Regions from separate parts of the Pseudomonas sp. FW305-3-2-15-C-LB1 genome, predicted to be linked through region 1. Evidence: predicted binding sites of a transcription regulator. Region 1 holds the regulator's gene; the other holds the start of a gene.

Evidence for each region. Region 1 encodes sigma-54, which starts transcription at its own class of promoters, with help from an activator protein. Its sites were predicted from a motif close to ANTGGCATNNANNTTGCTNT; they were not measured.
Region 2: AC3WP7_RS06335 (circularly permuted type 2 ATP-grasp protein) is a predicted target of sigma-54. The motif match lies at 2,557-2,576, and genes of this name have one in related genera.

The regions. Positions count from the first base shown of each region.
Region 1 is NZ_JBYSZX010000001.1:221,402-225,979, forward strand. Features, by position in the region: gene AC3WP7_RS01085 (HPr family phosphocarrier protein) at 1-87, opposite strand, end outside; gene rapZ (RNase adapter RapZ) at 104-961, opposite strand; gene ptsN (PTS IIA-like nitrogen regulatory protein PtsN) at 964-1,428, opposite strand; gene hpf (ribosome hibernation-promoting factor, HPF/YfiA family) at 1,439-1,744, opposite strand; gene AC3WP7_RS01105 (RNA polymerase factor sigma-54) at 1,820-3,313, opposite strand; gene lptB (LPS export ABC transporter ATP-binding protein) at 3,498-4,223, opposite strand; gene lptA (lipopolysaccharide transport periplasmic protein LptA) at 4,223-4,578, opposite strand, start outside.
Region 2 is NZ_JBYSZX010000002.1:551,700-556,277, reverse strand. Features, by position in the region: gene AC3WP7_RS06360 (translation initiation factor 2) at 1-247, shown strand, start outside; gene AC3WP7_RS06355 (YkgJ family cysteine cluster protein) at 410-664, shown strand; gene AC3WP7_RS06350 (START domain-containing protein) at 706-1,311, shown strand; gene AC3WP7_RS06345 (hypothetical protein) at 1,415-1,651, shown strand; gene AC3WP7_RS06340 (ribonuclease E inhibitor RraB) at 1,864-2,205, shown strand; gene AC3WP7_RS06335 (circularly permuted type 2 ATP-grasp protein) at 2,609-4,018, shown strand; gene AC3WP7_RS06330 (alpha-E domain-containing protein) at 4,023-4,578, shown strand, end outside.

The sequences.
Region 1 (4,578 bases):
GAACTGCCCTGCTACGCCCACGAACTTGGCCGAGGCGCGGGCGTGCAAGCCCAGCTTGTTGATGATTTCAATTTCCAGAGCGGGCATCGCGGGGGTGTTCCTTTCAGCTAAGGTCGCGGTGGCGGACCTGGACGTTCTTGAGAGTTTGTTGCAGCACCTGGCCCAGGCGCTCGGTCAGGTAGACGGAGCGGTGATGGCCGCCAGTGCAGCCAATGGCAATGGTGACATAGGCGCGGTTGCTTGCAGCAAAGCGTGGCAGCCATTTGAGCAAGTAGGTGGAAATATCCTGGAACATCTCCTCCACATCCGGTTGCGCCGCCAGGTAATCGGCCACGGGCTGATCCAGCCCGGACTGGTCACGCAGCTCCGGTTTCCAGTACGGGTTAGGCAGGCAGCGCACATCGAACACCAGGTCGGCGTCGACCGGCATGCCGCGCTTGAACCCGAACGACTCCACGAGGAATGCCGTGCCCGGCTCCGGCTGGTTCAGCAGGCGCAGCTTGATGGCATCGCGCAACTGGTACAGGTTGAGGCTGGTGGTGTTTATCTTGAGGTCGGCGAGGTCAATGATCGGTCCCAGCAGCTTGGTTTCGTCTTCGATGGCTTCGGCCAGAGAGCGATGGGAGCTGCTGAGGGGGTGGCGCCGGCGGGTCTCGGAGAAGCGTTTGAGCAGGGTCTCTTCGTCGGCGTCCAGGTACAGCACGTCGCAATGAATGTGCTTGCCCCGCACTTCCTCGAGCAATTGCGGGAATCGCTCGAGGTGGCTGGGCAGGTTACGGGCATCAATCGAAACGGCGACAAGCGGTTGGGCCAGTTCGGTATGGATCAAGGCGCGTTCCGCCAACTCTGGCAGCAGGCCAGCGGGCAGGTTGTCGATGCAATAGAACCCGTTGTCCTCAAGAACGTTGAGGGCGGTGCTTTTACCCGAGCCGGAGCGGCCGCTGACGATGATCAAGCGCATGGTTACTGCCCGCTCTGTTCATCCAGGACAACCTGGTACAACGCCTCATTGCTGCTGGCGCTACGCAGTTTGTCGCGTACTTCCTTGCGGTCGAGCATGCTGGCGATCTGCCGGAGCAGTTCCAGGTGCGCATCGGTAGCGGCTTGCGGGACCAGCAGGACGAACAGCAGGTCTACCGGCGCACCGTCGATGGCGTCGAAATCGATGGGGGCTTCCAGGTGCAGCAGGGCACTGACAGGTGTTTCGCAGCCTTTGAGGCGACAGTGAGGAATGGCGATGCCGTTGCCAAAACCGGTGGAGCCGAGTTTTTCACGGGCAATCAACGCGTCGAAGACATCCTGCATCTCCAGATCCTGCACTTCGCGCGCGATCAGGTTGGCAATTTGTTCGAGGGCTTTCTTCTTGCTGCCACCCGGCACGTTCACGAGGGAACGGCCGGGGGTCAGGATGGTTTCAAGTCGGATCATGGGGGGAGAGTTAACGACCTGTGCCCTGAAGCAGGCTCAGATTCTTTTCCTTATGCTTTTTGAGTTGGCGGTCAAGCTTGTCGGTGAGCAAGTCGATTGCTGCATACATGTCATCATGTTCGGCATTGGCGACCACTTCTCCACCGGGTATCTGAAGAGTCGCTTCGATTTTCTGCTGAAGCTTGTCGACCTTCATGATGACCTGCACGTTGGTGATCTTGTCGAAATGACCCTCAAGCTTCCTCAGCTTCTGCTCGACATAGTCGCGTAGTGGAGGGGTGACTTCTACATGGTGTCCACTGATGTTGACTTGCATACAGCTTCTCCTTCGTTGCCAGTGCATAAAGCGGCAGGCAAAGGCGCCTGCCACTGGAACGCTGTGGCCCGCCCGTCACATCAAACGCTTACGCTCGCTGGAAGGCGCGATCCCGAGGGACTCGCGGTACTTGGCGACGGTTCGACGGGCGACCTGAATGCCTTGTGCCTCCAGTAAACCAGCGATCTTACTGTCACTCAATGGCTTTTTCTGATTTTCCGCGGCAACCAGTTTTTTGATGATCGCGCGGATCGCCGTGGACGAGCATTCACCGCCTTCGGAGGTGCTGACGTGGCTGGAGAAAAAGTATTTCAGTTCATAAATACCCCGTGGGGTATGCATGAATTTCTGCGTGGTCACGCGTGAAATGGTCGACTCATGCATGCCCACCGCTTCGGCGATGTCATGCAGTACCAGCGGCTTCATCGCCTCGTCGCCGTATTCCAGGAAGCCGCGCTGGTGCTCGACGATCTGGGTGGCGACTTTCATCAGGGTTTCGTTGCGGCTTTGCAGGCTCTTGATGAACCAGCGGGCTTCCTGCAACTGGTTGCGCATGAAGGTGTTATCGGCGCTGGTGTCGGCGCGGCGGACGAAACCGGCATATTGCGGGTTGACCCTCAGGCGTGGCACCGACTCCTGGTTCAGTTCCACCAGCCATCGCTCGTTGTCCTTGCGCACGATCACGTCGGGAACCACGTACTCGGCTTCGCTGGACTCGATTTGCGAGCCAGGGCGCGGGTTGAGGCTCTGTACCAGCTCGATGACCTGGCGCAGGTCGTCTTCCTTGAGCTTCATGCGGCGCATCAACTGGCTGTAGTCGCGGCTGCCCAGCAGGTCGATGTAGTCGGTGACCAGGCGCTGGGCCTCGGCGAGCCATGGGGTCTTGGCCGGCAGCTGGCGCAATTGCAGCAGCAGGCATTCGCTGAGGGTGCGCGCGCCGATACCGGCAGGCTCGAACTGCTGGATGCGGTGCAGGACGGCTTCGATCTCGTCCAGTTCGATATCCAGTTCGGGGTCGAAGGCTTCAAGAATTTCTTCGAGCGTCTCGTCTAGATAACCCTGATTGTTGATGCAGTCGATCAGGGTTACGGCGATCAGGCGATCGGTGTCCGACATCGGTGCCAGGTTCAGTTGCCATAGCAGATGGCTCTGCAGGCTCTCGCCGGCAGAGGTGCGGGTGGTGAAATCCCACTCGTCATCGTCGTTGCTGGGCAGGCTGCTGGCGCTGGTCTGGTAGACATCTTCCCAGGCGGTGTCGACCGGAAGCTCGTTGGGAATGCGTTCGTTCCATTCGCCTTCCTCAAGGTTGTCCACCGTGGGGGCGGTTTCCTGGTAGGAGGGTTCCTGCACGTCGGAATTGGGTTTTTGCTCGATGTTATCGGCCAGCGGGTCTGCATTATCGAAGTCGTCGCCTTCTTCCTGGCGTTCGAGCATCGGATTGGACTCCAGGGCCTCCTGGATTTCCTGTTGCAGGTCCAGGGTCGACAATTGGAGCAGGCGGATGGCCTGTTGCAGCTGCGGTGTCATCGTCAGCTGCTGGCCCATTCTCAGGACTAGCGATGGTTTCATGGCAGGGGCTTAACACCTTATTCGCCGGCGCAATGCGCCATCCACGACAGGGCGCGTGAGCGCCAAACATAAGCAAATTATATGCCTGATGTCGGGTGCTTTGCCTAGAGCGCGGTAACAATAAAAATCCGGAGGTTTTCATTGACTCCCGCGCACCTTGGCGAACGCCGTGACACCACGGTGTTTACAGGCGGAACTCGTGACCCAGATACACTTCCTTGACCAGTTCATTGGCCAGGATTGTCGCGGAATCACCTTCGGCAATCAGCTGGCCGTCATTGACGATATAGGCGGTTTCGCAGATGTCGAGCGTCTCACGGACGTTGTGGTCGGTGATCAGCACGCCGATGCCCTTGGCCTTGAGGTGATGGATGATCTGCTTGATGTCGCCGACCGAGATCGGGTCGACGCCGGCAAACGGCTCGTCCAGCAGGATGAACTTGGGTGCAGTGGCCAGGGCGCGGGCGATTTCCACGCGGCGACGCTCACCACCGGACAGGCTCATGCCGAGGTTGTCGCGGATATGGTTGATGTGGAACTCCTGCAGCAGGCTTTCCAGCTCCTTGCGACGGCCGTCACGGTCGAGTTCCTTGCGGGTCTCGAGGATCGCCATGATATTGTCCGACACCGACAGTTTGCGGAAGATCGACGCTTCCTGTGGAAGATAGCCGATACCGGCACGGGCGCGGCCGTGCATTGGCTGGTGGCTCACGTCCAGGTCATCGATCAGCACGCGCCCCTGGTCCGCCTGGACCAGGCCGACGATCATGTAGAAGCAAGTGGTCTTGCCGGCGCCGTTGGGGCCGAGCAAGCCGACGATCTGGCCGCTGTCGATCGACAGGCTGACGTCGCGCACGACCTGACGGCTTTTATAGGCCTTGGCCAGATGCTGGGCTTTCAGGGTTGCCATTACTCGGCCTTCTTCTTCGGCTGGATAACCATGTCGATCCGTGGACGAGGCGCGGTGACCTTGTTGCCATTGGCACGACCGGCGTTTGCAATCTGTTTCACGGTGTCATAGGTGATCTTCTCACCTTCCGTGGAGTTGCCATCGGGGCTGAGCACCTTGGCCTGGTCGATCAGGACGATGCGGTTCTGCTGGGCATGGTATTGGATGGTCTTGCCGTAGCCCTTCATCGGTCCGGTATCGGTCGCGGACTGCTTCTGTTCGAAGTAAGCCAGGTTGCCGACCGAGGTCACGACATCGATATCGCCGGTCTTGGTGCGCGTAAGCGTCACGGTATTGCCGGTGATTTTCATCGAAC
Region 2 (4,578 bases), on a different contig from region 1:
ATTGCCACCGGCACAGTTGGACCTGTCCTTGCCGTCGGATATGGTCAGGCACTTGCAGCCTATCGGCACCATGCCCAAACCCAAAAGTGTGCCCTTGCTGCCGCCAATGTTCGGTGAGAAGCCCGCCGACAACAGCGCCTTCCAGATCAACGGCCGCCTGCTCAGCAACGAAATGCAGCTGCAACTGCGCAACGAAGAACGACGCGAAGTGGAAGGCGCCGCGCTGGAGTTCGAGTTCAAGCAGTAAACTTTTCCCGCAAACGTGACGCGTGCCCTCGACCATCTGTCGCAGACTGGTCAGTCACTTTTGTTTTCTGCGAAAAACCCCTGTTAACCCATTTTAAAACGGCTGTTTTAGGGCGTACTCTAGCCCCGCCATCCACATTGAGTCGTCGAGGACCTGCTGGTCATGAATTGCCGTGAAGGCTGTGGCGCTTGCTGCATCGCCCCCTCCATCAGTTCGCCATTACCGGGCATGCCACAAGGCAAGCCCGCCGGCGAACGCTGTTTGCACCTGTCGGTCGAACAACTATGCCTGCTGTTCGGCCAGCCGGAGCGACCGGCGGTGTGCAGTGATTTCAAGGCAGATCTCGAGGTCTGCGGCACCGATCAGGCCGATGCGATCCGCTTGATCGGCTGGTGGGAGCAGATGACGGCGGCTTGATGGGCTTTACTATCGGAACTTCAACAATAAGGAATACAACAATGGGTTCGCTGAAACGAATGGCTGTGTTGTGCGGTTTTACAGTGTTGTTTGCTGCCACTGCCCAGGCTGAGGATTGGCAAGTCGCCAAGGACGAAGACGGTATCAAGGTGTCCCTGAGCGAAATTGCCGGCTCCAAGTACAAAGCGTATCGCGGGGTCACCACGATCAAGGCGCCGGTGGCCAAGATTGTCGCGCTGCAGGAAGACGTTGCCGGTGCGTGCGCCTGGATCCACGAATGCAAGTCCCAGAAACTGGTCGACAAGAAGGGCGACGAGAGCTGGACCTACACCCAATTCAAAGCGCCGTTCCCTGTGACGGATCGTGACTCCTACCTGCATATCACCACGACCAAGGCCGCCGATGGCACGTTGACTCGTAAACTTGAAGGTGTCCCCACCTACAAGCCTGAAGAAAAAGGCTACGTGCGCGTCGCCCAGGTCGACGGCTTCTGGAAACTGGTGCCCAAAGGCGACAACCAGACCGAAGTCACCTACCAGGTGCACACCGAGCCAGGCGGCAGCGTGCCCTCGTGGTTGGCCAACAAGTTTGTGGTGGACGCCCCGTTCAACACCTTGAAAGCCTTGAAACAACACGCAGAAAAATAACTGCAGTTGATCCGGTGCCTCCGGCCTTGAGTGGAACGTTTGTCCAGCGCTCAAGGTCCAGATACGTGTAAGCCCACACATGGGTTTTATCGAGGAGGCACCGATGCAAACGTGGCAAATTACCTTCGTTGATGATCACGGCGTGCAGTCCGTGGAGCAGTTCACCTGCGAACACAAGCCCAGCCTCGAAGACGCTGCGCACATGATTCGCAACAAGCTGGTGCCCGTCGCCGCCAAACTGAACCTCAATGACCTGGAGGGCCGCAAGCCCGAGCCGACGGTCAAGATTCTCAAAGACCAGAACAGTATCCAGATCCTCGACATCTCTCCCGCCGCCTGAACATTCCCTGTAAGCCATCCAAGCGCCTCTGGTGGAGGTGATAGCTTCGCGCTACTCTGCAAACGAGATCAGCGAATGAATCGCTAGTTCTGGTCTTGTCAGCTACATGCTTGTTTTCCAGCGGTGATGTTGTTGCCGTAGTCCCCACGCCATTGCGGCGTGGGCTTCGGGAAGCACGGAAAGTCTATCCATCAATTCGAGGAGCACTTTTCATGAGCACAGCCTATCAAGAAGACATCAGCACCAACGTTCTGCGCCGCATGAAAGAAGGCGGCTTCGACTTTTCGCGTTTTCACCCCATCGAGTTCTACGCCATTTTCCCGGATGAGGAACGGGCGCGCAGGGCTGCGGGTGAGTTTCGCGGGGAATCCCTGAATGCCCAGGTGAGTGCGCGCGACGATGGCGCCTGGTACCTGGAACTGAGCAAAGTCATGTTTGCGACCTACGACGGCATAGGAGACTTCGAGCAAGACTTCGGGGCGGTGGTCGAGCCGCTGGGTGGGATCATCGAAGGATGGGGCGTGAAGCAGGAGGTGCGTGGGTTACCCATGTAGCGGCTTAAAGTATGAGAAACGCAGCGTATCGGCTGACCTTTGGGTCGGCCGATTTTGTTTGTGAGGTGGGAAAATTACTCGGAACTTGCGCGCTATTTTTACGCACCAAAAAAAAGGCCACCCATGAGGGTGGCTTAAAGGGAAGAGCGGAGCGCTGAAGGCAGTTCAGCAGATGGGGCCGATTATCCGCAGCCTGCGCCGGGCAGTGAAATCAACTCTGACTATGCTGTTGATAGTCAAAGCCCGCATTGCGATGAAGCGTCGGGCAGTGCACCGGGCATTCTGCGCACCAGGACGGTGCGAGCAGATTGCGTGGTTAATTCAACTCACTGATTTCTAAGTGTTTATGCCGCTGGCACGGGCCTTGCGACGGTTCTTTCGCCCGGGTGACAAGGAGTTCGGCATGATCCGCACTTATTACGATGAAATGTACGATGGGGCAGGCCAGGTCCGACCGCATTACCGCGAGTTCGCCCGCTGGCTGGCCGAAACCCCGCCTGAACTGCTGGCCCAGCGCCGGCGCGAAGCCGATTTGCTGTTTCACCGCGCCGGGATCACCTTCACCCTCTACGGGGACGAGCAGGGCACCGAGCGCCTGATTCCCTTCGACACCATCCCGCGCAGCATTCCCGCCAGCGAATGGCGGATTGTCGAGCGCGGCTGCATCCAGCGGGTCAAGGCGCTGAACATGTTTCTCGCCGACCTGTATCACGAGCAACGCATCATCAAGGCCGGGATCATTCCTGCCGAACAGGTGCTGGCCAACGAGCAATACCAGCTGGCAATGCAGGGCCTGGACCTGCACCGCGATCTGTATTCCCACATCTCCGGCGTCGACCTCGTACGCGATGGAGACGGTACGTACTACGTGCTCGAAGACAACCTGCGTACGCCCAGCGGCGTCAGCTATATGCTTGAAGACCGCAAGATGATGATGCGCCTGTTCCCCGAACTGTTCGCTGCCCAGCGCATCGCGCCTATCGATCACTACCCCAACCTGTTGCTCGACACCCTGAAAAGCTCAAGCCCCCTGGATAACCCCAGCGTGGTGGTATTGACGCCGGGCCGCTTTAACAGCGCGTTCTTTGAGCATGCCTTTCTCGCCCGTGAGATGGGGGTGGAACTGGTGGAAGGCGCCGACCTGTTCGTGCGTGACGATCGCGTCTTCATGCGCACGACCGATGGGCCAAAGGCCGTGGACGTGATCTACCGTCGCCTCGACGATGCGTTTCTCGACCCCCTGGCCTTCAACCCGGACTCCATGCTCGGCGTGCCCGGCCTGCTCGCGGCTTATCGCTGCGGGAATGTGGTGCTGGCCAATGCCATCGGCACCGGGGTGGCGGATGACAAGTCGGTGTACCCCTTCGTCACCGAGATGATCCGTTTTTACCTGGATGAAGAACCGATCCTGAAGAATGTTCCGACCTTCCAGTGCCGTAAGCCCGACGAACTGTCCCACGTGCTCGCCAACCTGCCCGACCTGGTGGTGAAGGAGACCCAGGGCTCCGGCGGCTACGGCATGTTGGTAGGCCCGGCGTCCACGGCAGCGGAAATCGAAGCCTTCCGTGCGCGTATCAAGGCCAAGCCCCACGCTTATATCGCCCAGCCGACCCTGTGTTTATCCACCTGCCCGACCTTTGTCGAAAACGGCATTGCGCCGCGCCATATCGACCTGCGCCCATTTGTGTTGTCCGGCAAGGAGACCCGTGTAGTCCCCGGCGGCCTGACCCGCGTGGCCTTGCGCGAAGGCTCGCTGGTGGTCAACTCGTCCCAGGGCGGCGGCACCAAAGACACTTGGGTGGTCGAGGAATGATGCCATGTTGAGTAGAACTGCCTCGGATCTGTACTGGATGTCGCGCTACCTGGAGCGTGCCGAAAACCTCGCACGCATGCTCGACGTCAGCTACTCGCTGTCACTCATGCCCCAGGATGGGCGCGGCGATGGCCTGCATGAACTGGCCATGCCGTTGTTGATTACCGGCACCCTGGAGGATTACCACGAGCGTCACGGCCAATTGCACGCCGAACGCCTGTTGCACTTTTTTGCGCTGGACGCGGCCAACCCGGCCAGCATCTACAGTTGTCTCGGTGCGGCGCGGGCCAGCGCCCATGCCGTGCGTGGGCGAACTACCGCGGATATGTGGGAAAACATCAACGCCACCTGGCTGGATATTCGCGATATCGCCCATCAGGGCCTCAGCCGTTATGGCATGAGCCGGTTCTGTGAGTGGGTCAAGGAGCGCTCCCATCTGTTCCGTGGCGCCACCTACGGCACCATCATGCGCAACGACGCCTTCCGGTTTATCCGCCTGGGCACTTTTATCGAGCGCGCCGACAACACGCTGCGCCTGTTGGACGCCCGCTATGAAATGG